4 regions of the Bradyrhizobium ottawaense genome follow, and region 3 is predicted to be linked to each of the others. Evidence: predicted binding sites of a transcription regulator. Region 3 holds the regulator's gene; each other region holds the start of a gene.

Region 1 (7,269 bases), 4.1 Mb from region 3:
AGCACCGCCTGCGCCGTCATCGTCAAGCGCGTCGACGAGCGCACGCGCTCCAAGACCAGCATCAACGAGTTGCTGCGGGATTGAGTTCGGCGCACACCGCTGTCGTCCCGGCGAAGGCCGGGACCCATACTCCGAGGCCGTGGTTTGGCGAAGACTCGTCGTTCGGTACGACTATCTTCTACTGTCGATAGATCACGCGGTATGGGTCCCGGCCTTCGCCGGGACGACACCGGAGCCCTATCGAACCCACCCCCTCTCCATCGCGACCAAATATCGGGCGGCCTCGACCGCCCGGAGCCGTTCGCATGGACTGGACCTGGTATCTGTTCCGCTTCGACGGCCGCATCAACCGCGCGTTGCTGTGGCAGGCGCTGCTGATCGTCGCGCTGCTGGCGGGCTTGCTGGAGATTGCCGGTCAAGTCATCGGGATCGTCGGAGGGACGAGGTCCACCCTGAAGCTCGGAATTGAGCTCGATTTCGACTTCGGTCTCGACGGCCTCTTCAAGCTGGTCGACCCCCGCGTCTCCCACGCGCTGGCATCGGCCGATCTCGCGGGCTCGATCCTCAAGGCGTCCGGCATGGCGCTGTTCTTCTGGATCTATCTCGCGACGGCGATCAAGCGACTCCATGACCGCGACAAGAGCGGCTGGTGGATCGTTCCGTTCTTCTTCTTGCCCGGCCTGTTCAGCCAGTTCGCGGACCTGCTGCCCAAATCAAGCTGGATATTTTCGCTCAACCTGACTGCCGCACTGCTGTGGCTGTGGGGCCTCGTCGAAATGTTCTGCCGGTCCGGCACCTCGGGCCACAACCGGTTCGGCCCTGATCCGCTCCTCGATATCGAGGACAGTTCGGCATCCGCCGCCTCCCCTGCGAAAGGCTGGGACCAGAGCCGCGAGATCGAAATTGTCCCGCCCCGCGCTAGCCCACCCGGCGGCATGCATGTTAAGCGGGGCGCATGACCGATGCTCTCTCCATTGCCCGCGATCTGATCCGCTGCCCCTCGGTAACCCCTGAAGATGCCGGTGCGCTCGGGGTGCTCGAAAAAGCCCTCACCGCCGCCGGCTTCGCCTGCCACCGCGTGACCTTCAGCGAGCCCGGCACCGCCGACGTCGACAATCTCTATGCGCGGATCGGCACCGAAGGCCCGCACATCACCTTTGCCGGCCATACCGACGTGGTGCCACCCGGTGACGAGAGCGCCTGGAGCATCGGTGCGTTCTCCGGTGAGGTGAAGGACGGCATCCTGCACGGCCGCGGCGCGGTCGACATGAAGGGCGGCATCGCCTGCTCGGTCGCCGCGGTGCTGGAGCATCTCGCCGCCAATGACGGCAAGCCGCGCAACGACGGAAAGGGCTCGATCTCGTTCCTGATTACGGGCGACGAGGAAGACGTCTCCATCAACGGCACCATCAAGCTATTGAAATGGACGGCCGAGCGCGGCGAGAAATTCGACCATTGCGTGCTGGGCGAGCCCTCCAATGTCGAGGCGCTCGGCGACACCATCAAGGTCGGCCGCCGCGGCTCGCAATCCGGCACGCTGTACGTGGACGGCGTGCAGGGCCATGTCGCCTATCCGCATCGCGCCTCCAATCCGGTGCCTGACATCTCCAGGCTGATCGTTGCGATCTCCGACGAGCCGCTCGACCATGGCAGCGCGCAATTCCAGGCCTCCAATCTCGAATTCACCTCGGTCGACGTCGGCAACAAAGCGAGCAACGTCATCCCCGGCGAGGCCCGCGCCAAGTTCAACATCCGCTACAACGACAACCACACCCAGGCCTCGTTGCGCGAGCTGGTCGAGACGCGGCTGACAAAAGCCTGCGGCAACCGCATCAAGGCCCGCATCGTCTGGGAGCCCTCGAACTCCAACGTGTTCGTGACCAAGCCGGGCCCGTTCACCGATCTCGCGGTCTCCGCGATCGAGGAGGTGACGGGCCGCAAGCCCGAGCTGTCGACATCAGGTGGCACGTCGGATGCGCGGTTCATTTCCAGCTACTGCCCGGTGATCGAGTTCGGTCTGGTCGGCCAGACCATGCATCAGGTCGACGAGCGGGTGCCCGTCAAGGATCTGGAGAAGCTGACGCAGGTCTATCGCGGGATTTTGACGCGGTATTTCGGGTAGGTGCGGTCATTGCCAAGTATTCCGCCGTCATGCCCGGGCTTGTCCCGCCTGCGAGGCCAAAGCCTCTTCGGCGAGGCGAAGGCCCGGGCATCCACGTACTTCAGTCCCAGCAAGAAAGATCGTGGATGGCCGGGACAAGCCCGGCCATGACGGAAGTGGCGGCATCACGCGCTAATAGTCCACCTTCATCAGATACAGCCCATCCGGCGGGGCGACGATGCCGCAGGCGGCGCGGTTGCGCGCCTCTAACGCTGCGGAGAGGTCGTCGGCGGTCCAGCGGCCCTCGCCGACCCAGATCAGCGAGCCCACCATCGAGCGCACCTGGCTGTGCAGGAACGAGCGCGCCGAGGTGACGATGGTGATCTCGCGGCCGTCACGCAGCACGTCGAGCTGGTCGAGCGTCTTCTCCGGTGACTTGGCCTGGCACTCGGTGTCGCGGAACGTGGTGAAATCGTGCTTGCCGAGCAGACGCTGTGCCGCCGCATGCATCGCATCCGCATCGAGCCGGCGCGGCACGCGCCAGGCGTGGCCGATGTCGAGCGCGAGGTTGGCGCGGGTGTTGATCACGCGGTAGCGGTAGTGGCGCTTCACCGCGGAGAAGCGCGCCTCGAACGTGTCAGGCACGATCTCCGCCTCCAGCACCGCGATCGGATACGGGCGCAGATGCGCGTTGAGCCCATCGCGAAAACGGCCCGGCGGAAACTGCTTGTCGATATCGACATGCGCGACCTGGCCACGCGCATGCACGCCGGCATCGGTGCGGCCGGCGCCATGCACCCGCAAATCCGCGCCGGTCATCGCCTTCACGGCCGCCTCCAGCGCGCCCTGCACCGAAGGCAGCGTGTCCTGCACCTGCCAGCCGAAAAACGGCGCGCCGTCATACTCGATGGTGAGCTTGTAGCGGGGCATCGCTGATCAGTTGAACCTCGCTCCCGCCTTCAACGGCACGCCGCGCAGGAAATCCGCGGCCTGCATCCGGCCCTTGCCTTCGCGCTGGATCTCGATGATGCGGATGGCGCCCTCACCGCAGGCGATGGTGAGGTTGTCATCGAGCACCTCGCCCGGCGCGCCCGACCCCTTTGCCAATTCACACCGCAGGATCTTGACGCGCGCATTCTCGCTGACGCCGGCAAGCTCGGCCCAGGCGCCGGGGAATGGCGACAGGCCGTGGATGTGACGCAGCACGGCACGCGCCGGCCTGGTCCAGTCGATGCGCGCCTCGGCCTTGTCGATCTTGGCGGCGTAGGTGACACCGTCCTCGCTCTGCTTCTTGAGCTGGAGCCCGCCGCGCCCGAGCGCGGCCATCGCGCGCACCATGAGATCGGCGCCGAGACGGGAGAGACGATCGTGCAAATCGAGTGCAGTCATGTTGTCCGTGATCGCGAGGCGCTCGGCCATGGCGACGTCGCCGGTATCGAGACCGACATCCATCTTCATCACCATCACGCCGCTCTCGGCATCGCCGTCCATGATCGCACGGTTGATCGGCGCTGCGCCGCGCCAGCGCGGCAGCAGCGAAGCGTGCAGATTGTAGCAGCCGAGTTTTGGCGCATCGAGGATCGCCTGCGGCAGGATCATGCCGTAGGCGACGACGACGGCCGCATCCGCATCGAAGGTGCTAAACTCGTCGAGCGCCTCTTGCGTCTTCAGCGTCTTCGGCGTCAGCACGGGAATGCCGAGCTTTCGCGCAGCTTCTTCGACCGGCGTCGGCTGCAATTGCAGGCCGCGCCGCCCGCCGGGCTTCGGCGCGCGGGTGTAGACGGCGACGATCTCGTGGCCATGCGCGACCAGCTCGAGCAGCGTCGGCACGGAGAAATCGGGCGTGCCCATGAAGATCAGGCGGAGGGGCATGTGGCGAGACAATCCTCGGAAACGAGCAACGTACTCGTCATGGCCGGGCTTGTCCCGGCCATCCACGTTCTTCCGGCCTGCGGCGGCACAGAACGTGGATGCCCGGCACAAGGCCGGGCATGACGGCGGAGAACGTGGTTACTCCGCGCGCTTGGCGGCCTTCTCGAACTTCTTCATCACGCGGTCGCGCTTGAGCTTCGACAGATAGTCGACGAACAGCACGCCGTTGAGATGGTCGATCTCGTGCTGGATGCAGGTGGCATAGAGACCTTCGGCGTCCTCCTCGTGCACCTTGCCGTCGAGATCGGTGAAGCGCACGCGCACCTTCGCAGGGCGCTCGACCTCCTCGTAATATTCGGGGATCGAGAGACAGCCTTCCTCGTAGACCGAGAGCTCCTCGGACGAGGCGATGATCTCGGGGTTGATGAAGACGCGCGGAAGTGGCGTGGTCTCGCCGTTCTCGTCGCGTTTGGCGAGGTCCATGGTGATCAGCCGCAGCGGCTGCGCGACCTGGATCGCGGCGAGGCCAATACCGGGCGCGTCGTACATGGTCTCGAACATGTCGTCGGCAAGCTTGCGAATCTCCGGCGTGACCTTCTCGATCGGCTTGGAGACCAGACGCAGCCGCCTGTCGGGCAGGATGATGATTTCTCTGAGGGCCATGGCCGCGATTTAAGCCGCGCGCCGGACGCGGTCAATCCGGCCGGGAACCCCGTTAACCCCTCGCTAACCATAAAACTTGAGGTTTCGTTAACCATAAAAATTAGGGGGCTATTAACCATAACCGTTCCCTCTTCGTTCGCTAAGGTCGGCGAATCGCGCTAGAAGGGCCCATGAACGAGATCATATTCATGCTGGCCGACTGGCCGGTGCGCACGATTGATGCCCTGATCGGCTTCGGCGCCCTTGTCCTCACCCTGCTGGTGACGATCGCCGTCGTGATCGCCCGCTCGGGCCGGCGCGGCGCGGAACTCGCGATGGCGCATGCGATCCGGGCCGACGAGCTCGAGGAGCGCCTGAGCGAGGTGCTGCGCGCCCAGAGCGAATCCTCAGGGAGGGTCGACGCCATGACCCAGGCGCTGGCGGGACGCCAGGCCGAGATGGCGCGCGCGGTCAACGAGCGGCTGGATTCGGTCACCCATCGCGTCGGCCAGTCGATGGAACATTCGACGCGCAACACCATGGAGAGCCTGCGCGCGCTGCACGAGCGGCTCGGCATCATCGACAGCGCCCACAAGAACCTCACCGATCTCACCACCCAGGTGACGACCCTGCGCGACGTGCTCGCCAACAAGCAGTCGCGCGGCGCCTTCGGCCAGGCGCGGATGGAGGCGATCGTCCAGGACGGTCTGCCGAAGGGCGCCTACGAGTTCCAGTTCACGCTCTCGACCGGCAAGCGGCCCGACTGCGTCGTGTTCCTGCCAGACCAGCGCCCGCTCTGCATCGACGCGAAGTTTCCGCTGGAGGCGATGACGGCGCTGCACGACGCCCGCACCGACGAGGAGAAGCGCGTTGCCACGCAGCGGCTGCGCGGCGACGTGATGAAGCATGTCAGCGACATCGCGGAAAAATATCTCGTCACCGGCGAGACCCAGGAGATGGCACTGATGTTCGTGCCGTCGGAATCGGTCTATGCGGAAATCCATGACGGTTTCGACGACGTGATCCAGAAGGCCTATCGCGCCCGCGTGGTGCTGGTGTCGCCCTCGCTCTTGATGCTGGCGATCCAGGTCATGCAGCAGATCATGAAGGACGCGCGCATGCGCGATGCCGCCGACCAGATTCAGACTGAAGTGATCAAGCTCGGCGACGATCTGGGTCGTCTCAGGGATCGCGTGGTCAAATTGCAGAAGCATTTTTCCGATGCGAACGAGGACGTCCGCCAGATCCTGATTTCCGCCGACAAGATCGAGAAGCGCGCAGGACGAATCGAGGAGCTCGATTTCAGCAAGGCGGACGCGCCGGCCGAGGGACCGCGGCTGGTCGCGGGCGCGGGCGAGCTGTTTCCGCGGAAGCTCCAGGCGGGGGAGTGACACCGTTTCGTCATGGCCAGGCTTGTCCCGGCCATCCACGGACTTTTCAACGGCACCAAGAACGTGGATGCCCGGGACAAGCCCGGGCATGACGGGATTTGTGGCAGAGGCATCACCCCCAGAATCTGCTAACACCGCCCCATGACCGCTCCCGACGTGACCTCCCCCGCCGCGACCTCCGTCCCTGCGCCCTCCTGGCGCGACAGCCTTGCCGTGTACCTGCAGCCCCGGGTGCTGATCGTGCTGTTCCTCGGCTTCTCCTCGGGGCTGCCGCTGGCGCTGTCGGGCTCCACGCTGCTGGTGTGGATGCGCGAGGCCGGGGTTGACCTGAAGACGATCGGGCTGTTCGCGCTGGTCGGCACGCCCTACACGCTGAAATTCCTGTGGGCGCCGCTGGTGGATGCGCTGCATGTGCCGCTGTTCACCCGCGCGTTCGGGCGGCGGCGCGGCTGGCTGCTGTTCTCGCAATTGCTGCTGATCGTCGCGATCCTGCTGCTGGCGATGACCGACCCCGCGCGCTCGCCGTTCTACGTCGCGCTGGGCGCGCTGCTGGTGGCGACGACATCGTCGACACAGGACATCGTGGTCGATGCCTTCCGCGTCGAGAGCCTGCCGGAGAGCGAGCAGGCCGCCGGTATGGCGGCTTACGTTGCGGCCTACCGCATCGGAATGCTGGTCTCGACCGCGGGCGCGCTGTTCATCGTCTCGGGCTTCGAAGGCACCGGCATACCCCGCACCTCGGCGTGGATGTGGGGCTATGTGGTGATGGCCGCGATGGTGCTGATCGGCACGATCACCGCGCTGGCCGCGACCGAGCCGGCGCAATCCGCACAGGCGGAAGCTGCGACACAAACCGAGACCGCATTTGCGCGTGTGTTGAGCGCGGCGATCGGCGCGTTCTCCGAATTCCTGTCGCGCAAGGATGCTCTCGCCGCGCTCGCCTTCGTCGTGCTATTCAAGTTCACCGATGCCTTCTCGGGCACGATGACGGCGCCGTTCGTGATCGACCTCGGCTTCACCCGCAACGATTATGCGGCGATCGTGAAGGGCGTCGGCCTCGCCGCCACCCTGATCGGCGGGTTTGCCGGTGGTTTCGTCGCGCGGCGCTATCCGCTGGCAATGTCGCTCTGGATCGGTGGCGTGGTGCAGGCGCTGGCCAATTTGTCCTTTGCCTGGCTCGCAGTGGTCGGCACCAATCAATGGGCGCTGGCGCTCGCGATCTGTGCCGAGAACTTCACCAGCGCCATCGGCACCGTGATCTTC
Region 2 (7,269 bases), 3.3 Mb from region 3:
GGTCTTGAGGGCTGGTTTTCAGCGACAGCGCCGCTATTAGGGTTAAGTTTGAGCCCGATTCAGTCGCCGGAGCCGGGGTTCGGAGAAAAATATTTCTCGAACTTGCCTTCCATGCCGTCGAATTCCTTGGCGTCGGCAGGTGATTCTTTCTTCTGGGTGATGTTCGGCCAGCTCTTGGCGTAGTCGGCGTTGACCGAAAGCCACTTTTCCAGGCCCGGTTCCGTGTCCGGCTTGATGGCGTCGGCGGGGCATTCCGGCTCGCACACGCCGCAATCGATGCACTCGTCGGGGTGGATGACGAGCATGTTGTCACCCTCGTAGAAGCAATCGACCGGGCAGACCTCGACGCAGTCGGTGTACTTGCACTTGATGCAGTTTTCAGTGACGACGTAAGTCATCCAACGCTCCGAAAAGCTCTTTTAAAAGTCGCGGCTTGCGTAGCGCGGATGGCCGGGCGCCGCAAGGTCGGGAAGGCCCGATCATGACCGCTTTGTGTGTTTGATCGACCAAGAAGTGAATTCGAAACGCAATTAATTGCGTTTCGCTTCGCTTAGCTCCTCAAAGAGCACCCGCGCCGCGGCAGCATCGCCACGGCGCTCGCTGAAGCCGGTGACCTTCAACACCCGCACGGTGCGATCGAGCGCGACGGTGATGACGTCGCCGATCTTGATCGCATGCCCCGGCGACTTTTCGCGCTCACCGTTGACGCGAACGTGGCCCGACCCGACGAGCTCGGCCGCGGAGGTGCGCGCCTTCACCACCCGCGCGTGCCACAACCATTTGTCGAGGCGCTGCCGCTCGGTCGTGGGATTACTCCTTCCGACCAGACAGCTGCTCTTTCAGCGCGGCGAGCTTGGCGAAGGGCGAATTCGGATCGGCCGGGCGATCGCGCTCGCGCGGGTTTGCGCTCGAGGCGTAGGGACGCAGCGACGGTCCGCCCTGGCGGTCGCGGCCCTTGTCGCGATCACGGCCGCGGTTGTCACGGCCCTTGTCGCGATCTCCGCCGAACTTGCCCTTGTCGCGATCGCGTCCCTTGTTGTCGCGATCCTTGCCCTCGAAGCGGCGATTCCTGTCGTCGCGCCCCTCGGGACGCGGCGCGCCTTCGCCACCTTCGCGCGGCTTGCGGAAGTCTCTGCCGCCGTCCCTGCGATGGCCGCCATGACGCTGGCCCGGCTTCGCGCCGTCGGCGGCTTGCGCGGCCCCGCCTTCCGCGGGCGCGGCACCTGCCTCGGCGCCTCCTTGCGGACGCGGCTGATGGTGATGACGCTGATGGCGATGGCGCTCGTGGCGTGGCTTGCGGTCCTCGTGACGGCCGCCGGGACGCCAGACCTCGATCAGTTCGGGCTCGGCGGGCGTCGCCGCAGCTTCAGGCGCGGCGGCGTCGGGTGACGCGGCAGCTTCGGTTGCGGCGGTCTCGGCCGGAGCGGCTTCGAGGCCGGCAGCCTCGACGGGCGCAGCGGGCTCTTCCGCCGGCGGCGCAATGCCGGGGGCGTCTTCGGGCGTGACGGGGGCCTCCGGAGAGGCTTCCAGCACGGGCTCGGCCTCCTGGGCCGGCTCGTCCTGCACCTCCATGCCGGGCGCATCTTCGACGGTGACCGGCTCGGCGACCGCTTCGGTGGAGGCCTCCGCCGGCAGGCCGGCAACGGCCTCCGCCGCGGTCTCGGTCGAGGAGTCGGCGCTTCCTTCAGCCGGCGGCGTCTCGGCCGCGACCGTTTCCACCACGGCCGGCTTTTGCGGCAGCGGCGGACGCTTCTCCATGCGATAGCCGAGCGCACGCAGCACCGAGGCGAAATCCTCGCCGGCAGATCCGGTGAGCGAGGTCATCGCCTGCGTCACCACGAAACTGCGGCCGTCGAAGGCGCCGGCCGGCTTTTCGCCGGACGCGTTCTCGCGCCAGGCCAGCGCCGGGCGGATCAGATCGGCAAGACGCTCCAGGATGTCGACGCGCACGGCGCGTTCGCCGGCCTGCTTGTAGCCGAGCACGCGATAGGCATCGCGCGGCAGCGCCTTGTCGACCGGGAACGAGGTACGGCCCGAGCTCGCCAGATGCTGCGCGCCCGACAGCGAGGACAGATCGACATTGTCCTGCTTCAGCGCCCACAACAGCGCTGCGAGCGCACGCGCGGCAGGCTTCAAAAGGCCGGGGAAATAGATGTGGTAGGCGCCGAACCGGACGCCGTATTTGCGCAGCACCGCGCGCGAGGGCTGGTCGAGATCCTTCAGCTCGTTCGCGATCTTGGGCCGCTCCAGCACGCCGAGCGCCTCGACGAGCTGATAGGCGATGCCGCGGGCGATGCCGGTGACGTCCTCGGCCTTGGAGAGCTCGAACATCGGCCCGAGCAGCTTCTCGACATGCGTCTTGAGCCAGAGCTCGAGCCGGGCCTGCACTTTTTCGCGCGGCGCCCCGGTGAGACGCTCGTCCGAGATGATGCGGATGCGCGGATGCAGCGCCTCCTCTGCGGCAGACAGCCGCGCCACGGCGTCGCCGGTCCAGCGGATGGTGCCTTCCGAGGTCAGCACGAACTGATCGTCCGGCGCGTTGCCGAGCTTTTCGGCGCGCGTGTTGATCTCGCCGGCGAGCACTGCTTGCGCTGCAGCCTGCAAGGCTTTCGCATCCGAACCAGCTTCCGCCGCATCCGGTGCAAAGGTGAAGCCGTCGAGGCGGCCGATGACATGGCCTTCGACGATGACTTCGCCGGTCTTGCCGATTTCAGTATTCAAGCTCGTGTTCTCCCGCAGGCGGCGCATCAATACACTGGTCCGGCGATCAACGAAACGCTCAGTCAAGCGTTCATGGAGCGCATCCGATAATTTATTTTCGACCTCGCGGGCGATCCCCTGCCAGCGTTCGGGGTCTTTCAGCCAGTCCGGGCGGTTGGCGACGAAGGTCCAGGTGCGGATCTGCGCGATCCGGGCCGACAGCGTGTCGATGTCGCCGTCGACGCGGTCGGCCTGGGTGATCTGGGCCTCGAACCAGGCGTCGGGGATGCAGCCCTTCCGCATCAGGAAGCCGTACAACGTGGTCACCAGCTCGGCATGGGCGGCCGGCGACAGTTTCCGGTAATCGGGGACCTGGCAGGCCTCCCACAGCCGCTCCACCGCCGCCTTGCCATGCGCGATATCGCGCACCTCGACGTCGCGGGCGGCATGGTCGAGCACGCGCATGTCCTCGGCGACAGGGGCGCGCGTCAGCGCCTCGTGGCCGGGGGCGAGGTTCAGGGACACCTGGAGCGCGCCGAGCGAGGAGAAATCCAGCCTGGCGTTGCGCCATTGCAGCATCTTCACGGGGTCGAAAGTGTGGTTCTGCAGCGCGTTGACGAGCTCGGGCTCGAACGGTGCGCAGCGGCCGGTGGTGCCGAAAGTGCCGTTGCGCGTGGCGCGGCCGGCGCGCCCCGCGATCTGCGCGAATTCGGACGGCGTCAGGCGGCGGAACTGGTAGCCGTCGAACTTGCGGTCGGAGGCGAAGGCGACGTGGTCGACGTCGAGATTGAGACCCATGCCGACGGCGTCGGTGGCGACGAGATAATCGACATCGCCGTTCTGGAACATCGCCACCTGCGCATTGCGGGTGCGCGGTGAGAGCGAGCCCAGCACCACGGCGGCGCCGCCATGCTGGCGGCGGATCAGCTCGGCGATGGCGTAGACTTCATCGGCCGAGAACGCGACGATCGCGGTGCGGCGCGGCTGGCGCGTGATCTTGCGATCGCCGGCGAATTCCAGCTGCGACAGGCGCGGCCGCGTGATCATGGAGACGCCCGGCAACAGCCGCTCGATGATCGGGCGCATGGTGGCAGCGCCGAGCAGCAGCGTCTCGTCGCGGCCCCGGCGGTTGAGGAGCCGATCGGTGAAGACGTGGCCGCGTTCGAGATCGCTGGCGATCTGGACCTCGTCGACGGCAAGGAAGGAGACGTCGAGGTCGCGCGGCATCGCCTCGACGGTCGACACCCAATAGCGCGGGCTCTTCGGCTTGATCTTCTCCTCGCCGGTGACGAGCGCGACCGCCTCGGCTCCGACCCGCGCGGCGATCTTGTTGTAGACCTCGCGCGCCAAGAGGCGCAGCGGCAGCCCGATCATCCCGGAAGGGTGCGCCAGCATCCGCTCGATGGCGAGATGGGTCTTGCCGGTGTTGGTCGGCCCGAGCACCGCAGTGACGCCGGCGCCAGGCACGCGATCGGACGGCGCGCGCTCGGAAGCGAAGGGGGAGGAGGAAAAGGGCATCTGGGGGATTAGGTAGTGGCGATTTGGGCGAATGTCAGTGCTGTTGTGGGCGGGGGCGGGCAGCGCTTGGAAGTCACCTCGCCCCGCTTGCGGGGAGAGGTCGGCGCAAAGCGCCGGGTGAGGGGGACTCTCCGCGAGTCCATCTGTCACCGCATCTGTGGAGACTCCCCCTCACCCCGACCCTCTCCCCGCAAGCGGGGCGAGGGAGAAAAACCTCGCGCAACTGTCTCACTTTGCGACGCTTTTCCCGTTAGTCTTAAGCTTCGGAACGACTCTAGAACGAATCGCGGCCGAATCGCTGACTCCCCCCGGAGTCATGTTCCGTTCACGCAACATGTCGCGGGAGTCTTATTGGCCGCAACTAGATGGAGTTTTGGGCCGCCGTACAAGTGACGTTTCGATGGCGCAAAGCCTTAAGTTGGGGACGGCGCGGAGTCGAATCAGAATCAGGGAGGAGTCAAATGGATTCCGGGACCGGAGCCGCCGGGACCAATTTTTGCGAAAACAACCCCATGCACAGTAGGCAAGTGATTGAATTTGCAAAACCTTCACGCAGCCAAAAACTCTGCTCGTCATTCCGGGGCGCGCCTCTTGGCGCGAGCCCGGAATCCATCGTGCAGCGGAGACTGTCTCACGATGGATTCCGGGTTCGCGACTGCGTCGCGCCCCGGAATGACGGCCGAGAGAGAGGGTAGAGAGAGAACGCGCTACGGCAGCCGCCGCTTACTGCGTCTTCGCCACCCTTGGCGGCTGGGCCGTGGTGATGAAGCTGGTCGCTTCCAGCATGGCCGGCCCCAGGGGCGTCGGCACTTTCAGCCAGAACGGGACCAGGACGCGGGTGCCGGCGACGGGGGCAAACGCAATCTCGATGTTGCGCTGGGCGGCGAGATATTTGATCACGGGGCGGTCGGGGATGTAGCCGGCGACGGGCACGAAATAGAGCGAACAGACCACCACCGGGCCGTGATAGCCCTTCTCCGCCTTCACATTCTCCATGCGCTTGAAATCAAGCTTCAGATCGTAGCGCATGCGGCCGTCGAACACCGGGGCCGAGTTGTGGCAGGCGTCCGGCGAGACTGGGTCGCCATTGCCGGGCACGCGCAGCAGCGAGGCCGTCATGGGGTCCCAGACGCCGCGGCGATGCGCGTCGGTGACGACGATACGGTCCGGATCGACCGGCGGCTCCGGCAGAATGGCAAAATCCTTCACATTGCCCTTGTCGAGCGTGATGCGGATCTCTTCGGTCTTCTTCGAGGTGGTGGTGGAGGCCTGGTAGCCGGTCGCCACCAGCGCGCCGTTGACGATCCGCCCTTGGCTAGCGCCGGTGCCGGACCCGCCCGTGAACGACTTCAATAGCCCCGAGGTGCCGCCCGCGGCCGCCGCCGAGAACACGTCGTCCTGGATGTCGATGTTCCAGCCGCCCTTGCCGACGGGAATGCCGGCCAGCGAGGCCTCATATTGCGCCTCGAGCTTGCCCTGCGCCGCCGCGGGCACCGCGCCCCACGCCACGGCCAGGCCGCAAAGCGCCGCCAGCCAGCCGGCAAAGCGCGGGCGGACTGAGCGCTCTTCTGGCGCAAGAGGGGACGTTGTGAGCACGAAACAATCCAATCGGGGCGCGACGGTTGTTACTTAAGCCAAAAACCGCGGCAAACAATGTGTCCGGGCGTCTCGAGCCGGGAACTCCACCGGAGTCTTCGGTCGCGAATACGCCCTTTATGTGATGGTAAGGCGCGACAAACATTGCCGTTTTGGTGATCGGCTTCGCCTCTCCCGCTGCCTTTTCCCCCTCGCCCCGCTTGCGGGGAGAGGGTCGGGGTGAGGGGGGCTCTCCGCGAGGGCGGTGATAGTTGAGGTCATAGGCGGCCCCCTCCCCCGCGGAGACGCCCCCTCACCCGGAATCCGCGCTATTCGCGCGCATTCCGGCCTCTCCCCGCAGGCGGGGAGAGGCGAAAAGACCGCCCAAATCCTTGACTACCCGCCCCTTCCCCCCTATACGTCCGCGCGCTCCCTGCAAGGACGAAGAATTAGCCCCCGTGGCGCCCCGAATGGCGGCCGCACTCGTTAGGGGTTCGAAACTTAAGGATTTCTACCATGTCTCGCCGCTGCGAACTCACGGCCAAGGGCCCCCTCGTCGGCCACAAGGTCAGCCACTCCAACATCAAGACCAAGCGCCGCTTCCTGCCGAACCTGGTCAACGTGACCTTCATCAGCGAAGCCCTGGAGCGCAACGTGCGCCTGCGCGTCTCGACCAACGCGGTGAAGAGCGTCGACCACAATGGCGGCTTAGATGCCTTCCTGCTCAAGGCCAAGGCCGACCTTCTGTCGCCCCGCGCCCTCGAGCTGAAGCGCGCCATCCAGAAAAAGGTCGGCCCGACGGCTGCACCGGCCAAGAAGGCCAGCTAAGTTTTTCCAGAATTGGGCGGGGGCTAGATTGCGTCGCGTGGCGTAGACTTAGCCAGTAAGAGTTTGCGTTGCGGCCGGATCGGAAGATCCGGCCGTTTTTGTTTGTGGACCTGCAATCTTCGCCCAAAGTGGAATTACGAGAAGTTGTGCTATGAAGTAGCTCTCGCAATCAACAATCATCTCTTGCTGGGGGAGACGTGGGGGCGGTCAACACCAAATCGAAAGCTGTCGCGAATCTTCCGCTTCCTACGCCTTGGCCTAATGCGAACGCTAGGCTACTGGGACTCGGCGTCGGCCTTCCTGTCGATCCTTTAGATCGACTAGCGCAGTTTAGCCCAGAGGAGTTTGAGCGCTTCACCCTCGAATGGGCCTCTGGCTATCTGGCTTCGAAAATTCCGGACGTTCATGAGGTACAGCAGCGGGGTGGCGCTGGCGACAAAGCGCCTAGACTTTATTGCGGAAGGATCGCACTTTTTCAATGGCCTTCAAGAAGTTAGATGTCCGCTTTGCGATCAGCCGATGTCGCCCGATCATACACACAAAGTGACAGTGGCGACAAAAGACATCTATGAGGCCTCCAAAGCAGAGGCGTCAAAAATCTTGGGCCGCCAGACTGATCTGGCCGCTGCAACCGAGAGCCTTAGAAAT
Region 3 (7,269 bases):
CCAGGCCGATCCGCTGCCCGACAAGGATCAAGGGCCGAAGGCTCCCGACGTCGCGCTGGACGACGGGCCGGACCGGCCGAGCGGGAGTTGAGCGATGCCGGCCGTGGCACTCGTCATTCTCGTCCTCGCCATGGCCACCCTCCTGCCGATCGGCCTCGTTCTCTGGATCATGCCACGCCAAGCCTGAGCCTGCCTTCGATCCAGGGCCGGAAAGCGGCAAGATAAATCGTGCCCGCTCCGCATTTTTGCCTCTGCCCCCGCGCTCGGCTAGAAGACTGTCGGAACATTTCGTCCGAACGTGCCGAGCAGGAGTTTCGCCGTGGCCTTGATGCCGGTTTCCGACGCCCTTGCTGCGGTGCTGGCGGGTGCAGAGCCGCTGCCTGCAGAGATGGTTTCACTCGACGAAGCCTACCATCGCGTGCTCGCGCAGGACGTCGCTGCGCGGCGCACCCAACCGCCCCAGGCGATGTCGGCGATGGACGGCTACGCCGTGCGCGCGGCCGATGCGGCAACGATCGATTCCAGGCTGACGTTGATCGGTGAGGTCGCAGCGGGCCGTCCGTTCACGGAGAGGGTCGCCGCCGGCGAAGCCGTGCGGATCTTCACCGGCGGCGTCGTTCCCGACGGCGCCGACGCAGTCGTGATCCAGGAGGACACGATCGCCGAGGGCAAGCAAATAACGATCAAGGAAGCCGCGATCGTGGGTCGGCACATCCGCCCCGCCGGCGTTGATTTCCGCGAGGGTGACGTCCTCCTGCGCAAGGGAACCCGTCTGACAGAGCGCGATCTCGCCCTCGCCGCTGGAATGAATCACCCGCAACTCGCCGTCTGCCGTCGTCCGAAGGTCGCGATCCTCGCCACCGGCGATGAACTGGTGATGCCGGGCTCAACGCCCGGGCACGGCCAGATCGTCTATTCCAACGGCTATGCCCTGCACGCGCTCGCCCGCAGCGAGGGCGCCGAGACCATCGACCTCGGTGTTGCCGCCGATACGCTGGAGGCCACCACCGCCGGCATCCGCCGCGCGCGCGAAAGCGGCGCCGACGTCCTGGTCACGACCGGGGGCGCATCGGTCGGCGACCACGATCTGGTCCAGCAGGCGCTGAAGGACGAAGGCATCGCGTTGGCGTTCTGGAAGATCGCGATGCGGCCCGGCAAGCCGATGATGCACGGACGCTTAGGGACGATGAGCGTCATTGGCCTGCCCGGCAATCCCGTGTCGTCCTACGTGTGCGCCTTCCTGTTCATGGTACCGCTGATTCGCGCGCTGTCGGGCCGTTCGGTGATTCATCACCGTCGCGAGCGCGCCGTGCTGGGCCGCGATCTCGGCGCCAATGACCAGCGCGAGGATTATCTGCGCGCGCGCCTGGAGCTGCGCGACGACGGCACGCTCGTCGCCCTTCCCGTCAGCCATCAAGACTCCTCTCTGCTTGCGAATCTTGCTGCAGCACAGGTACTTCTCGTGCGCGCACCGCTTGCGCCAAAGGCCGAGGCCGGCAGCCCCTGCGAAGTGCTGCGGCTCCCCGTCTGAACTGCGCGGCCACACGCATTCGGCGAGTTTCGCTCTGTTCACGGTAAATTAAGCAGTTGCGGAACATGTATCGAACATATAGTGTCCGTTCATGATTTGTTTCGAGGATGTAGCGGCTTATCGCTGAACTCATCGTCTCGGAATCGAACGACATCAACCGGGGGACTTTGGTCGAGATGTTAACGCGCAAACAATACGAGCTTCTGCGGTTCATCAGCGAACGCTTGAAGGAAAGCGGCGTGCCGCCGTCCTTCGACGAGATGAAGGATGCGCTCGACCTGCGCTCGAAGTCAGGCATCCACCGCCTGATCACCGCACTCGAGGAGCGCGGCTTCATCCGCCGGCTGCCCAACCGCGCCCGGGCCATCGAAGTGATCAAGCTGCCGGAGCTCCAAGCTGCCGCCGGCAACCGACGCGGCTTCACGCCAAGCGTCATCGAGGGCAATCTCGGCAAGCTGCGCGCGAGCTCCAGCCCGTCCGCGGACGAGGGCGAGCGGCCCGTTGCGGTGCCCGTGATGGGCCGCATCGCGGCCGGCACCCCCATCGAGGCGTTGCAGACACGCAGCCACACCATCAGCGTGCCTCCAGACATGCTCGGCTCCGGCGAGCATTACGCGCTCGAAGTGCGCGGCGATTCCATGGTCGAGGCCGGCATCCTCGACGGCGACATGGCGCTGATCCAGCGCAACGAGAGCGCCGATACCGGCGACATCGTGGTGGCGCTGATCGACGACGAGGAAGCCACGCTCAAGCGCTTCCGCCGCCGCGGCGCCTCGATCGCGCTGGAGCCCGCCAATGCCGCTTACGAGGTGCGCATCCTGCCGCCGAACCGCGTGAAGATTCAGGGCAAGCTGATCGGGCTTTACCGCAAGTACTGATACCGGAGTCTTCAGCGCCTCGCGCGCGCCTTCGGTCGGCATCGCCGATCAGAGATTGGAGCGGATGATGGTCCGCTCCGGCTGGATAGTCTTTCTGGTTCTGCACAGATTGTCCGGCCCCTCCCCCTTTCGCGACATCCTCGGCAGGCCGCGGGAAGCAACATCGCTTCGCGGCCTTGCGAGTTCGAGGGGGACAGCCCAAATGCGCCGGATCGTTTGAGCGCAGCCGCAGCAACGCTGGTCGCATCATTCATGTCGGCTAGGACACGGCCGTGATCCAGAAAATCCGCAACAACCGCAATGCAGCGCGCACGCAGCCGAGCTGACGATACTCGGGCTGGCTGGTTTCGCCGGTCGTTGACGCGCGCCTGCCAAATGCACGGAAGCCGACTTTGTTCCTATCGAATTCGGAAAAGATGGAAAAGATAATGTGATCGGGGCTCGCGGATCCCAGCCGCAGATTTGCCTACAACCAAGCAGACCGTCACGTGCTTCCACTCTGGTAGGGGCCTGCGCCTCCAAAAGGGGTGCGGGTCGCTATCTCTGCATAGAGGAGCACCCGATGTGTGACTACAGCCTGCATGCCGTCGCGACGCGCCCCGCAGAAGTCGGCGAGACGATCGTCACGACAACATTCCGCGGCACCTCGACGCGCGGCTTCGCCTCCGAAGCCGATCTCTCCGTCGCGGTCTGCCTGCTGCCGGGAACGGAGCTCGCCTTCGCCGATAACGTCCGTTACGACAACCGCTGGATCTGGACGCGCACCGTCAACTCCCGCGTCGGCAAGTTCGGCAAGATCGATCCGCACATTCCCGATCGCCATCATGATGCGATCGAATTCCCGGACGGCAAATCCGTGCTGGTGACGCAGCTCGTCGAGGGCCAGCGCGCAACCGTGCTGCAACTGCCGGTGACCCAGCCGATCGGCGAGCGCGAGCACAAGCCGCAGATCATCGCCGACAGTCGCCCGACGGTCACGCGACTGCCGATCGGCTGACGCCCTCCGGCCCGGCGGGTCCGGGGCCAGGATTGAAATGCCGTCGCCGGCCGATGCCGGCGAGCCCGGTGGGTTTGTGTTTCACGAAATTCGATCGGCGAGCGCCGCCGCACCTCGTCGCCGCACGAAGTTTGGGCCGTCCTGCCTGAATTTTGAACCTCCGCTCCGCAGCCAAATGACCGATGCTGTCGTGGTTTGAGGCGGCGGACACGCTCGATGAAAACCTTTATTCGCGTCGTTGAACTCTGGGTGCCTGACCGGACGCGCATGCGGCTGGAATTCGGCGGCGGCCTCTACGACGAAGGGCTGTCCGCGTTCAAGGCCGTCAGCGAAGATCTGCACTTCGGATATGACGAGGGGCTTCCAGGCAAGGCCTGGGCCTGCGGCCATCCCGTCATCCTCACGAAATTCGCCAACTCCTATTTCAAGCGGACCGATCAGGCCGTCGCCGCCGGCCTCACCTGCGGCGTGGCGGTGCCGGTGTTTGCAGGCGAATTTCTGCAAGCCGTGATGGTGCTGTTCTGCGGCGACGACGAGGCGCATGTCGGCGCGATCGAACTCTGGCACAACGATCCTGATCTCTCCCACGAGATGGGCCTCGTCGACGGCTATTACGGCGCGGCGGACATGTTCGAATTCAACTCGCGCCACACTAAATTTCCTCGCGGCTTCGGACTTCCCGGACGCACCTGGAAGGCGGGCCTGCCGCTGATCATCAAGGACCTGCACGACGCCAAGAGCTTCCTGCGCTGGGAGGACGCAGCCAAGGTCGGGATCAATCTGGGTGTCGGCGTGCCCTACCGAACCGGCACCGACCAAACCTGGGTCCTGACTTTCCTCTCCGCGCAGGCAACGCCGATTGCGCGACGCTTCGAGATCTGGGTCCCGAACGAGGCCCGTTCGGCGCTGGTCTTTCGCGCCGGCGATTGCAGCGCGCAGACCGACCTTGCCGCCCGCTATGCCGCCAATTCCATTGCCAGGGGCGAAGGCAGCATCGGCGGCGCCTGGGCCGCCGGCATGCCCGCGCTCAACGACGATCTCACTCATGACGGCTCGATCGCGGGCTCTGAGGCCTGCGCAGCCGGGCTGAGCCGAATGGTGGCCCTGCCGGTCATCGGCAAGGCAAAGCTCGAAGCCGTGCTGGCCTGGTATCTGTAATCGATGGCGTCAATCGTCGGCCTGCAAGTCGGTCTCCGATGGCGTTGCGTCGCGGCTGCGGGGAGCCGCCTTCTGCGCAAGGCTGCCGTCGAAGTCACCTTCGCCCGCACCGGCCGGTAACCACGGGCGGTTCGTGCCTCTTGCCCTCACCGCCTGAACCGAAAAGCCGTCGCCACGCCGGGTCAATGCCAGCGCGCCCTGGCGAGCGAGCCGCTGCCGATCCACCACCATCGCCGCACAATCGGGCGGCGCGGGCCTTGACGTCACCACCAGTGCAGCCCGGTTGCAATCGTCCGCCAACGCGTCGATGCGCGAGGCCAGCGCGACCAGCCGTCCGTCTGCGAGCGGCGTTACGCAGCCCGACTCGTCGCACGATATGCCGCTCGCCAGCGCGCTACTGCCGGCATCGCGCGGATCGGCGTCGGCAGCCAACCACTCCCTCAGCACGAAATTGTCCTTGCCTGCCCTGATCAGATGCAAACGCCCGTCGCCGCCCCGCACCGCGACGCTCGCGCCGTCCCCGGCAATCAGGATATCGGGCTGCCGCACCGACAGCCCCCAGCCGATGGAAACCAGCAGCACGACGGCACCGCCCCAGCGCAACGGCGTACGCAACAGGCCCATCACGATGACCCCCAGGCTCGCTGCGATCAGCGGCGCGATGCCGAACGCCGGGATGCGGCCGACCGCGCCCGGCAATGCCGCCACCCAGCGCGAGACCGCGACCATCCAGTCGATGCCGATCCCCATCAGCCACCAGAACACGCCGTCGAGCCCGAACGGCGCTGCGAGCAATCCCAGCAGCCCCGCCGGCATCACCAGCGCCGAGACCACCGGCATCGCACCGAGATTGGCGAGCACGCCGTAGGGCGTGACGCGGTGGAAGTGGAAGGCGGCGTAGGGCGTGGTCGCAAGCCCGGCGATCAGCGAGGCCAGGAACAGCATCGCGATCTCGCGGCCGCCCCACATCGCGACGCGCGCGGTCGCCGAATGATCGGGTGAGGCAAACAGGTTCGGCATGCCGATCTGTACCAGCGCGACGAGACCCAGCGTCGCGGCAAAGGACATCTGGAAACTCGGATGCACAAGCGCTTCCGGCGCGACCGCGAGCACGATCAGCGCCGCCACCGCGAGCGTACGGAAGGTGATGGCGCGGCGATCGACCATCACGGCGATCAGCACCACCGCCGTCATGAAGAACGAACGTTGCGTCGCGACCTCCGCGCCAGACAAGAGCAGATAGAACGCAGCCGCCACCAGCGCTGCGGCCGCCGACCATTTCTTGATGGCAAAGCCGGCCGCCAGTCCCGGGATCAAGGCCAGCAGTGCGCGCACCGCGAAGAAGACGACGCCGGCGACGACCGCCATGTGATAGCCGGAGATCGACAACACATGGCCGAGCCCCGAGATGAACATCGCGTCGTTGACCGGCGTGGAAATCGCATCGCGCCGCCCGGTGAGCAGCGCTGTCGCGATCGCGCGGTTGTCGCCCTCGAGCGTGGCGCGGATGCGGGCGTCGATCGCATCGCGCAGGCCTTGCATGAAGGCGGCATAACGCAGCCGCAGGCCGCCGGCATCGGGCGGGACTGAAGCCGTGATCGCGCCCATCACGAAGCCGGAGGCGCCGATGCCCTGAAAGAACATGTCGCGCGAAAAATCGTAGCTGCCGGGGCGCACCGGCGAGAGCGGCGGCATCAGCCGCGCCTTGAGCTGCACGAAGCTGCCGACCTCGGGCGCAGTGCCCTTGCGCACCGACAGGCGGACGCGTTCCAGCTTGACCTCGCTGCGCTGCGCCTCCATGGCCGTGACGCGCAGCACGAAACGATCGGTTCGCTCGCGGATATCGCGGGCCTCGACGAAACCCGACAGCGACACTGAATAGAGCGGCTTGGCCAGCACGGGGTGGGCGATGCGCGCCGTCTTCCAGGTTGCCACGGCAAAGCCGGAAGCGACCGCCGCAATCATGATCGCAGGCGCAAACAGCCGGCTCCGCCGCAACAGCACCGCGCCAAACGTGAGCGCGATAGCCGTCGCAGCAACGACCCACAGCACCGGCTCATGATCGGCGGCAAAATAGAGTGCGATGCCACCGCCAAAGGCGACAGGCACCCACGGCAACAGTCGCCCGGCGCCGGCCTCCGCGCGGGCCCATTCACGCAGCGTCTCGACGATTGCCGACCAGGCGCCAAAGCCCGCCGGCACCAAGCCGCCCGCCTGCGCAGCACGACCGACCGGCCACGTCCCGGCTATACCCTGGGACCGTGCTGGCCGGCCCGGCTCCGCCATATCCCTGCATCCTACGCGACGCGATTGCCGCCAAGGCTACCGGAACGTGCGGCCGCGCGAATAGCGGCACAAACCGAGAACGAAGGGAGCCTCCCCCTACTTTTCCTCTTCCATCGTCACGGCGACATCCGCCTTGGCCGACAGCCGCACCTTGTTACCCTCGACACCGGCGACGAGGCCCTTGTCGATGAAGTGATGGTGGCCCTTGTGGCTGCCCTCGCCGCTGTCCTTCTTGGTCAGCTTGATGCGGTTGCCCTCGACCTTGTCGACGGTGCCGACATGGACGCCGTCGGCGCCGATCACTTCCATATGCTCTGCAATGTTCTGCATGGTGGGATCCTTGGTTGGAGCCACCTCAACGCGCGGAGAGAGCTTCGGTTCGTATTCTGCTGCCATTCCGGGGCGCGCCACTTGGCGCG
Region 4 (7,269 bases), 3.6 Mb from region 3:
CGCACGCGGCGGAGCAGGCGGCCGGCGATACGCGGCGTGCCGCGAGCGCGGCGCGCGATCTCGTTGGCGCCGTCCGCGCTCATGCCGACATTGAGCACCCGTGCCCCGCGGGTGACGATGCTTTCGAGTTCCTCGATGGTGTAGAAGTTGAGCCGCACCGGAATGCCGAAACGATCGCGCAACGGATTGGTGAGCAGGCCGGCGCGCGTGGTGGCGCCGACCAGGGTGAATTTCGACAGCTCGATCTTCACCGAGCGCGCCGCCGGGCCCTCGCCGATGATGAGGTCGAGCTGAAAGTCCTCCATCGCGGGATAGAGCACCTCTTCCACCGCCGGGCTCAGGCGGTGGATCTCGTCGATGAAGAGCACGTCGCGCTCTTCGAGATTGGTGAGTAGAGCTGCGAGATCGCCGGCCTTGGCGATGACGGGACCCGACGTGGCACGAAAGCCGACGCCGAGCTCCTTGGCCACGATCTGCGCCAGCGTGGTCTTGCCCAGGCCCGGGGGACCTACGAACAGGACGTGATCCAGCGCCTCGCCGCGCTTGCGCGCCGCCTCGATGAAGATCGAGAGGTTCTTGCGCGCCTGCTGCTGGCCGACGAAATCGGACAGCGACTGCGGGCGCAGCGCGGTGTCGCCGACATCGTCGCTGCGGCGCTCGGGCGAGACCATGCGGTTGGCCTTGGGATCGCTCACTCAGCGAACTCCTCGTAGGGTGGGCAAAGGCGCGCTTCGCGCCGTGCCCACCATGTCTCCGATCGGTTGAAAGATGGTGGGCACGCTGCGCTTTGCCCACCCTACGAGACCGACCATTGCCGCGCTCACTTCGCCAGTTCCTTCAGGCCGAGGCGAATGAGTTGCGCCGTCTCGGCGTTCTCGCCCGCGCTGCGCGACGCGGATGCAATGGCGGCGGCCGCTTGCGGCTGACCATAGCCGAGATTGACCAGCGCGGAGATCGCATCCGCCACCGGGCGCGGTGCCCGCTGGTCGTCGACGGCGCCGGCAAGATGCACCACAGCCGGATCGACATTGGCGAAAGCCGGCGCCTTGTCCTTTAATTCGGTAACGATGCGCTCGGCGACCTTGGGGCCGACCCCGGGCGTGCGCGCCACCGCGGCCTTGTCGCGCAGCGCGATGGCGTTGGCGAGATCGAACGGCGCCAGCGTGCCGAGCACGGCGAGCGCGACCTTGGCGCCGACGCCCTGCACGGTCTGGAGCAGGCGAAACCATTCCCGCTCCTGGTCGGTGCGGAAGCCGAACAGTTTTATCTGGTCCTCGCGGACATAGGTCTCGATCGACAGCACGGCAGCCTCTCCCGGCGAGGGCAGATGCTGCAGTGTACGCGCCGAGCAATGCACCTGATAGCCGACGCCGCCGACGTCGAGGAGCACATAATCCTCGCCGTAGGAATCGATCAGGCCCTTGAGCTTGCCGATCATCTCGAGACCTCGGTCGCGGCAAGAACTCCTCTTTCGTCATGGCCGGGCTTGTCCCGGCCATCCACGTCTTTAACATCGGAAAGAAAGAACGTGGATGCCCGGCACAAGGCCGGGCATGACGACGGTGATGTACGCTTGCCCATCATAACCCCGCCACCTTCAGCCTGAGCGCGGTGCTCTGGCGGTGATGAGCGTGGGTGATGGCGATGGCGAGCGCGTCGGCGGCGTCGGCGGACGGCGGCTCGGCCTTGGGCAGCAATATCTTCAGCATCATTGCGATCTGTTGCTTGTCGGCATGGCCGGCGCCGACCACGGTCTTCTTGACCTGGTTCGGCGCGTATTCGGCGACAGAGATACCGAACATCGCGGGCGCCAGCATGGCGACGCCGCGGGCCTGGCCGAGCTTCAGCGTCGCAACGCCGTCCTTGTTGACGAAGGTCTGCTCGACCGCGGCTTCCATCGGCTGATGGTTCGAGAGCACGGCCGCGAGCCCCTCGTGGATCGCGAGCAGCCGGCGCGCCAGCGGCAAATCGTCCGGCGGTTCCACCGAACCGCAGGCGACGTAGATCAGGCGATTGCCCTCAGCCTCGATCACGCCCCAGCCGGTGCGGCGGAGGCCAGGGTCGATGCCGATGATGCGAACGGGGCCACGAATCGGGAGCGCAGTCATGGGTCAGTGATAGCGGCTGGCTGCCGTGGGGGAAACAGAAACAGAACGGAAGTAACAGGGGAAGTGGCGTCTGGTGCCCCGGGCGCGACGCAGCGCAAAGCGGTGCGGCGCTGAACCGGGGCCCAGTTTGCCACCGATGCTTAGAGAACGATGGGTCCCGGCTCTGCGCAGCAGCGCACCGGACGATGCTTCGCATCGCCGGGGACGCTGCAGCGCGTCCGGGACACGGTGAACTTCAGCCGCCCATCTTCGCGACCAGCGCGTCCGACACCTCGAAATTGGCGTAGACGTGCTGGACGTCGTCGTGCTCGTTCAGCAGATCCATCAGCTTGAGCAGCTTCTCGCCGGTCTCGTCGTCGACCGCGACCGTGTTCTGCGGTTTCCAGATCAGCGCGGCCTTGCGCGGCTCGCCGAACTTGGCCTCCAGCGCCTTGGCGACGTCGCGATAGCCTTCGGTCGAGGCGTAGATCTCGTGACCGGCTTCGCCGGAGACGACATCGTCGGCGCCGGCCTCGATCGCCGCATCGAGCATGGCGTCGTCGGAGGCCACGCTGCGGTCGTATTCGATGATTCCGGTGCGATCGAACATGAAGGACACCGAGCCGGTTTCGCCGAGATTGCCGCCCGACTTGGTGAAGAAGGAGCGGATGTCGGAGGCGGCGCGGTTGCGGTTGTCGGTCAGCGCCTCGACGATGACGGCGACGCCGCCGGGGCCATAGCCCTCGTAGCGGATCTCGTCATAGTTCTCGCCCTCATTGCCGAGCGCCTTCTTGACGGCGCGCTCGATATTGTCCTTCGGCATGTTCTCCTGGCGCGCCGCGATGATGGCGGCGCGCAGGCGGGGGTTCATGTTGGGGTCGGGCGTGCCCAGCTTGGCCGCGACGGTGATTTCCCGCGCCAGCTTGCCGAACAGCTTCGACTTCTGGGCATCCTGCCGCCCCTTGCGGTGCATGATGTTCTTGAATTGGGAATGTCCGGCCATGCGTGGTCTCTCGGGGGTCTCTTGGAAGCGTACGCCAATGAGGGTGGGAAACGCGGCCTTATAGGCCGCCAACCCACCGGAATGAAAGGGTCTCGGATACTTTAAGGTAACCCCGTACAGCCCCCTGCCTAGAGGTGAGGCATCGTTAACCCTGACTTCATTCCAGCCTGCGAAAATAACCTCCGAGCGTCCCCCGACAAGAGAGACCTGATGGCATTCGGACTATTTCGGAAGCGTCTGCCGGATATGGCCGCGCCGGTGGCAGCCGCAGAACCCGCGCCGCCGGTGGCCCAGTCCGAGCCCGCCCCAGCCGAAGGTGATTCGGCGCGGGAGATCCTGGAATTGCTGGAACTCGAGCTCGGCGCGATGATCCGCCAGCTCGAGCGCGCCGCCAATTCGGTGGCGGGCGGCGCCGAAGCGACCGCATCGACGCTTGCCGCCATCCGCGACCGCACCGACGCCCTGACCGGCCGGACCAATGCCGCGCAATCAACCGCCTCGACCTTCGCCCATGCCGCCGACAAATTCACCCAGTCGGCGCTGGGGATCGGAGCGCAGGTTCGCGAGGCCGGCAAGCTCGCCGACGAGGCCAGCGCCGCGGCGCAGGAAGCCCGCGCCAATGTCGATCGCTTGCGCGAATCCTCCGCCGCCATCGGCAATGTCGTCAACCTGATCGCGCAGATCGCGCGGCAGACGACGCTGCTCGCGCTCAACTCGACGATCGAGGCCGCACGCGCAGGCGCTGCCGGAAAAGGCTTTGCGGTCGTCGCAACCGAGGTCAAGGCCCTCGCGGTGCAGACGCAAGGCGCGACGGAAGAGATCACCAAGAAGATCGACGCACTGCAGCGCGACGCCGCCGGCTCTGCGGATGCCGTGCACCGCATCTCGCAGGCGATCGAGGCGATCCGCCCGGTCTTCGAGACCGTCAACGGCGCGGTCGCCGAACAGAACGCCACCACCAGCGAAGTCTCCGGCAACGCCGCCAGCGCCTCGGAGTTCATCGTCTCGGTCGGCGAGAGCGCAGCCGAGATCGATGCCGCGACCAAGGCCGCCGAGAGCCACGGCGAGAACGTCGCCAGTGCCGGCAAGGCCGTCACCACCTTCGCACAGAAGCTGAAATCGCGCTGCGCCGTGCTGCTCCGCCAGAGCGAGCACGACGACCGCCGCAAGACCGAGCGGCTGCCCTGCCATCTCAAGTTCGAGAGCCCGCGCGGCGTGATGCCGGTCTATGAAATCTCGATGGACGGCGTGCTGATCGGCGGCGCGGATGCAGGCCGGCTTGCACCGCAAGCGATGATCGAAGGCACCCTCGAAGCCGTCGGCGCCTGCCGCCTGCGCGTGGTCGAGCAATCCAAGGCCGGTGTACGCGCGCAATTCGCCAGCCCCAATGCCGAGCTCCGCGAGAAGATCGAGGACAGGCTCTGGGCGATCCACGAAGAGAACACGGAGTTCGTCACCCGCGCCATGGAAGCGGGCAACGCGCTGACCCAGATCTTCGAGCAGGCCGTTGCCCGCGGCGAAGTTGGGATCGACGACCTGTTCGACACCGACTACGCCGAAATCGCCGGGACCAATCCGCAGCAATACCGCACGAAATATCTCGACTGGGCCGACCGCGCGCTGCCGCCGTTCCAGGAGGTCTTTCTGGCCAAGGACCAGCGCTTGGCGTTCTGCGCCATGGTCGACCGCAACGGCTTCCTGCCGGTGCACAACAAGATCTATTCGCACCCGCAGCGGCCGGGCGATGTCGCCTGGAACACAGCCAATAGTCGCAACCGCAGGATATTCAACGATCCGGCGGGGTTGGCGGCCGCACGCAACCTGCGCTCGTACCTGGTGCAGAGCTATGCGCGCGACATGGGCAATGGGAATACGGTGATGATGCGCGAGATCGACGTTCCGATCCGCGTGCAGGGCCGACACTGGGGCGGATTTCGCACGGCCTACAAGCTCTAGTGCACGCTCAGGCAAGACGCCGCGCGCGAATCATCCTCTAAAGTCGAAATTGGAATGGGAATGCCGCGGTGAGCCGATGAACGGCTCCGCCTGGAGAAAGCCCGTAAATGTCCTTCGCACAACTTGCAGTATTGGACACCGGATCCAACCGGACGCTCGCTGAGCGGCTGATCGATCAGCTTGCCGACCGCATCGGCGGCCTCGGCGTGGAACTCGCCGATATCGCCGGCAACGTCCAGGAAGTCGCAAACCGCGTCGCAAACCAGTCGGAACGGTTCCACCATCTCCAGGAGACCGCCGAGACGATGGTCTCGGCCAACCACGATATCGCCAATGCATCGCAGGCCGTGCAAACCACCACGTCCGCGGCGGTTGGCGAGATCGCGCAATCGCGCAGCGCCGTCGACACCGCGGTCAACCACATCTCCGAGCTCGTCGCGGCGGTGGAGCGCATCGAGGCGCGCCTCAGTGCCGTCGGCTCGGCGCTGGCGCAGGTCGCGAAAGTCTCCGGCTCGATCGAGGCGATCGCGAAGCAGACCAATCTGCTGGCGCTGAACGCAACCATCGAAGCCGCCCGCGCCGGCAATGCCGGTCGCGGTTTTGCCGTGGTGGCAAGCGAGGTGAAGAACCTCGCGGAAGCCACCCGCCAGGCCACGCACCAGATCTCCGACACCGTGCGCGATCTCGACGGCCAGATCGAAGGCCTGATCGGCGAGAGCAGCGACGCCTCGCAGCGCGCCAAGACCGCCGGCGAAGGCGCCCAGCAGATCTCCGGTATCATCTCGCGGGTTCAGCAGGGCTTCGCCTCCGTGGAGGCGGAGATCGGCAGCGTTACGCGCGCGGCAACCTCCAATCTCGGACATTGCGACACCGTCATCAGCGAGCTGAACGAACTCGCCAAGGGCGTCGACCTCTCCTCGCGCGATCTCAAGAGCGCCGATCAGCGCGTGACAAAGCTGCTCGACACCTCCGAAGGCCTGATCGCACTGATCGCCGACAGCGGCGTGGAGACATCGGACGCGCCGCTGATCCGAATCGTCGTCGAGACCGCGAAGCGGATCTCGACCGAATTCGAGGCCGCGATCGATCGCGGCGACATCACGCTCGACCAGCTCATGGACGAGACGTATCGCGAGATTCCCGGCTCCGATCCAAAGCAATACCTCACCAAATACGTCGACTTCACCGACCGCGTGCTGCCCGCGATCCAGGATCCGATCCAGAAATCCGATCCCCGCATCGTGTTCTGTGTCGCCTGGGCCAAGGGCGGCTATCTGCCGACCCACAACCCCAACTACCGCCTGCCGCAGGGCAAGGACCCGGTCTGGAACAACGCCAATTGCCGCAACCGCCGCCTGTTCAACGATCGCGCGGTCCAGAAGGTCGCGGCGAACACCAAGCCGTTCCTGCTCCAGACCTACCGCCGCGACATGGGCGGCGGGCAGTTCGTGCTGATGAAGGACCTGTCCTCGCCGATCGTGATCCGCGGCAAGCGTTGGGGCGCCTTCCGGATGGGTTTCCGGCAGAGCTGAGGGCCGCTCAGTCAAAAATCTGAAAAACAACCCCATGCACAGTAGCCGGGGCGTCCGAAATCAATAGCTTACGCCGGCAGCCTCCGGCCCGTTTTGACTCGTCGGGCAAAACAAGGGCACAATGCTATTATTCCGAAGTTCGGCATCCGAGCTTGGCAAGGCCGGAGCAAGCGCCTCGTCCTTCGAGACGACCGCTTCGCGGTCTCCTCAGGATGAGGCTTCACTGCATCGGTGTCCGTTGAAACTGCTGCCGCGGACTCCGTCCTCATCCTGAGGGCCCGCCGGAGGCGGGCGTCTCGAAGGATGGGCCGCAGGCGAGGTTCGCCGTCGCGCGGCTCTCCGGTCACGAAACTTTCCCAATCGCACGACTTTCGTCATCGCATGATTTTGCGCATCCGCACGACAATCTGCGGTGATCGACGACGCGCGCGCCGAAAAAGCATCAAAACATGACGATTATCATATCAATTAGCCCAAAACGCTGGCAGCGAGCGCCGCACAAATTCGTGAACGTCATGGGCTGACGCGTCAGCAGCGCAAATATGCATTGCCGGAGATTGCGACGCTTCATTGTCGCGCGCGAATTGGCTGACTAGATCGACGTAAGCGATCGAGCGAGCAAGGGGATGCATATGGCAACTGTTCTCACCATCAACGGCGAAACGAAATCGTTCGATGCGCCACCTGAAAT

The links. Region 3 encodes LexA, which represses DNA repair genes until DNA is damaged. Its sites were predicted from a motif close to TGTTCNNNNTGTGTTCNG; they were not measured.
Region 1: CIT37_RS38380 (DNA recombination protein RmuC) is a predicted target of LexA. The motif match lies at 4,759-4,776, and genes of this name have one in related genera.
Region 2: CIT37_RS03850 (helicase-related protein) is a predicted target of LexA. The motif match lies at 4,483-4,500, and genes of this name have one in related genera.
Region 4: ruvC (crossover junction endodeoxyribonuclease RuvC) is a predicted target of LexA. The motif match lies at 2,139-2,156, and genes of this name have one in related genera.

The regions. Positions count from the first base shown of each region.
Region 1 covers NZ_CP029425.2:8,203,031-8,210,299, forward strand. Annotated here, with positions in the region: gene dapD (2,3,4,5-tetrahydropyridine-2,6-dicarboxylate N-succinyltransferase) at 1-84, shown strand, start outside; gene CIT37_RS38355 (DUF805 domain-containing protein) at 306-959, shown strand; gene dapE (succinyl-diaminopimelate desuccinylase) at 956-2,122, shown strand; gene truA (tRNA pseudouridine(38-40) synthase TruA) at 2,294-3,031, opposite strand; gene fmt (methionyl-tRNA formyltransferase) at 3,038-3,973, opposite strand; gene def (peptide deformylase) at 4,112-4,636, opposite strand; gene CIT37_RS38380 (DNA recombination protein RmuC) at 4,807-6,006, shown strand; gene CIT37_RS38385 (AmpG family muropeptide MFS transporter) at 6,148-7,269, shown strand, end outside.
Region 2 covers NZ_CP029425.2:822,574-829,842, reverse strand. Annotated here, with positions in the region: gene fdxA (ferredoxin FdxA) at 60-398, opposite strand; gene CIT37_RS03855 (S4 domain-containing protein) at 531-761, opposite strand; gene CIT37_RS03850 (helicase-related protein) at 811-4,218, opposite strand; gene CIT37_RS03845 (DUF3108 domain-containing protein) at 4,942-5,751, opposite strand; gene rpmB (50S ribosomal protein L28) at 6,310-6,621, shown strand; gene CIT37_RS03835 (AAA family ATPase) at 7,027-7,269, shown strand, end outside.
Region 3 covers NZ_CP029425.2:4,080,903-4,088,171, reverse strand. Annotated here, with positions in the region: gene CIT37_RS19555 (hypothetical protein) at 1-91, shown strand, start outside; gene CIT37_RS19550 (molybdopterin molybdotransferase MoeA) at 320-1,531, shown strand; gene lexA (transcriptional repressor LexA) at 1,708-2,409, shown strand; gene CIT37_RS19540 (hypothetical protein) at 2,972-3,406, shown strand; gene CIT37_RS19535 (GAF domain-containing protein) at 3,623-4,564, shown strand; gene CIT37_RS19530 (ComEC/Rec2 family competence protein) at 4,574-6,850, opposite strand; gene CIT37_RS19525 (DUF2171 domain-containing protein) at 6,947-7,180, opposite strand.
Region 4 covers NZ_CP029425.2:7,658,795-7,666,063, forward strand. Annotated here, with positions in the region: gene ruvB (Holliday junction branch migration DNA helicase RuvB) at 1-671, opposite strand, end outside; gene ruvA (Holliday junction branch migration protein RuvA) at 821-1,438, opposite strand; gene ruvC (crossover junction endodeoxyribonuclease RuvC) at 1,581-2,108, opposite strand; gene CIT37_RS35860 (YebC/PmpR family DNA-binding transcriptional regulator) at 2,344-3,090, opposite strand; gene CIT37_RS35865 (methyl-accepting chemotaxis protein) at 3,301-5,046, shown strand; gene CIT37_RS35870 (methyl-accepting chemotaxis protein) at 5,154-6,578, shown strand; gene CIT37_RS35875 ((2Fe-2S)-binding protein) at 7,211-7,269, shown strand, end outside.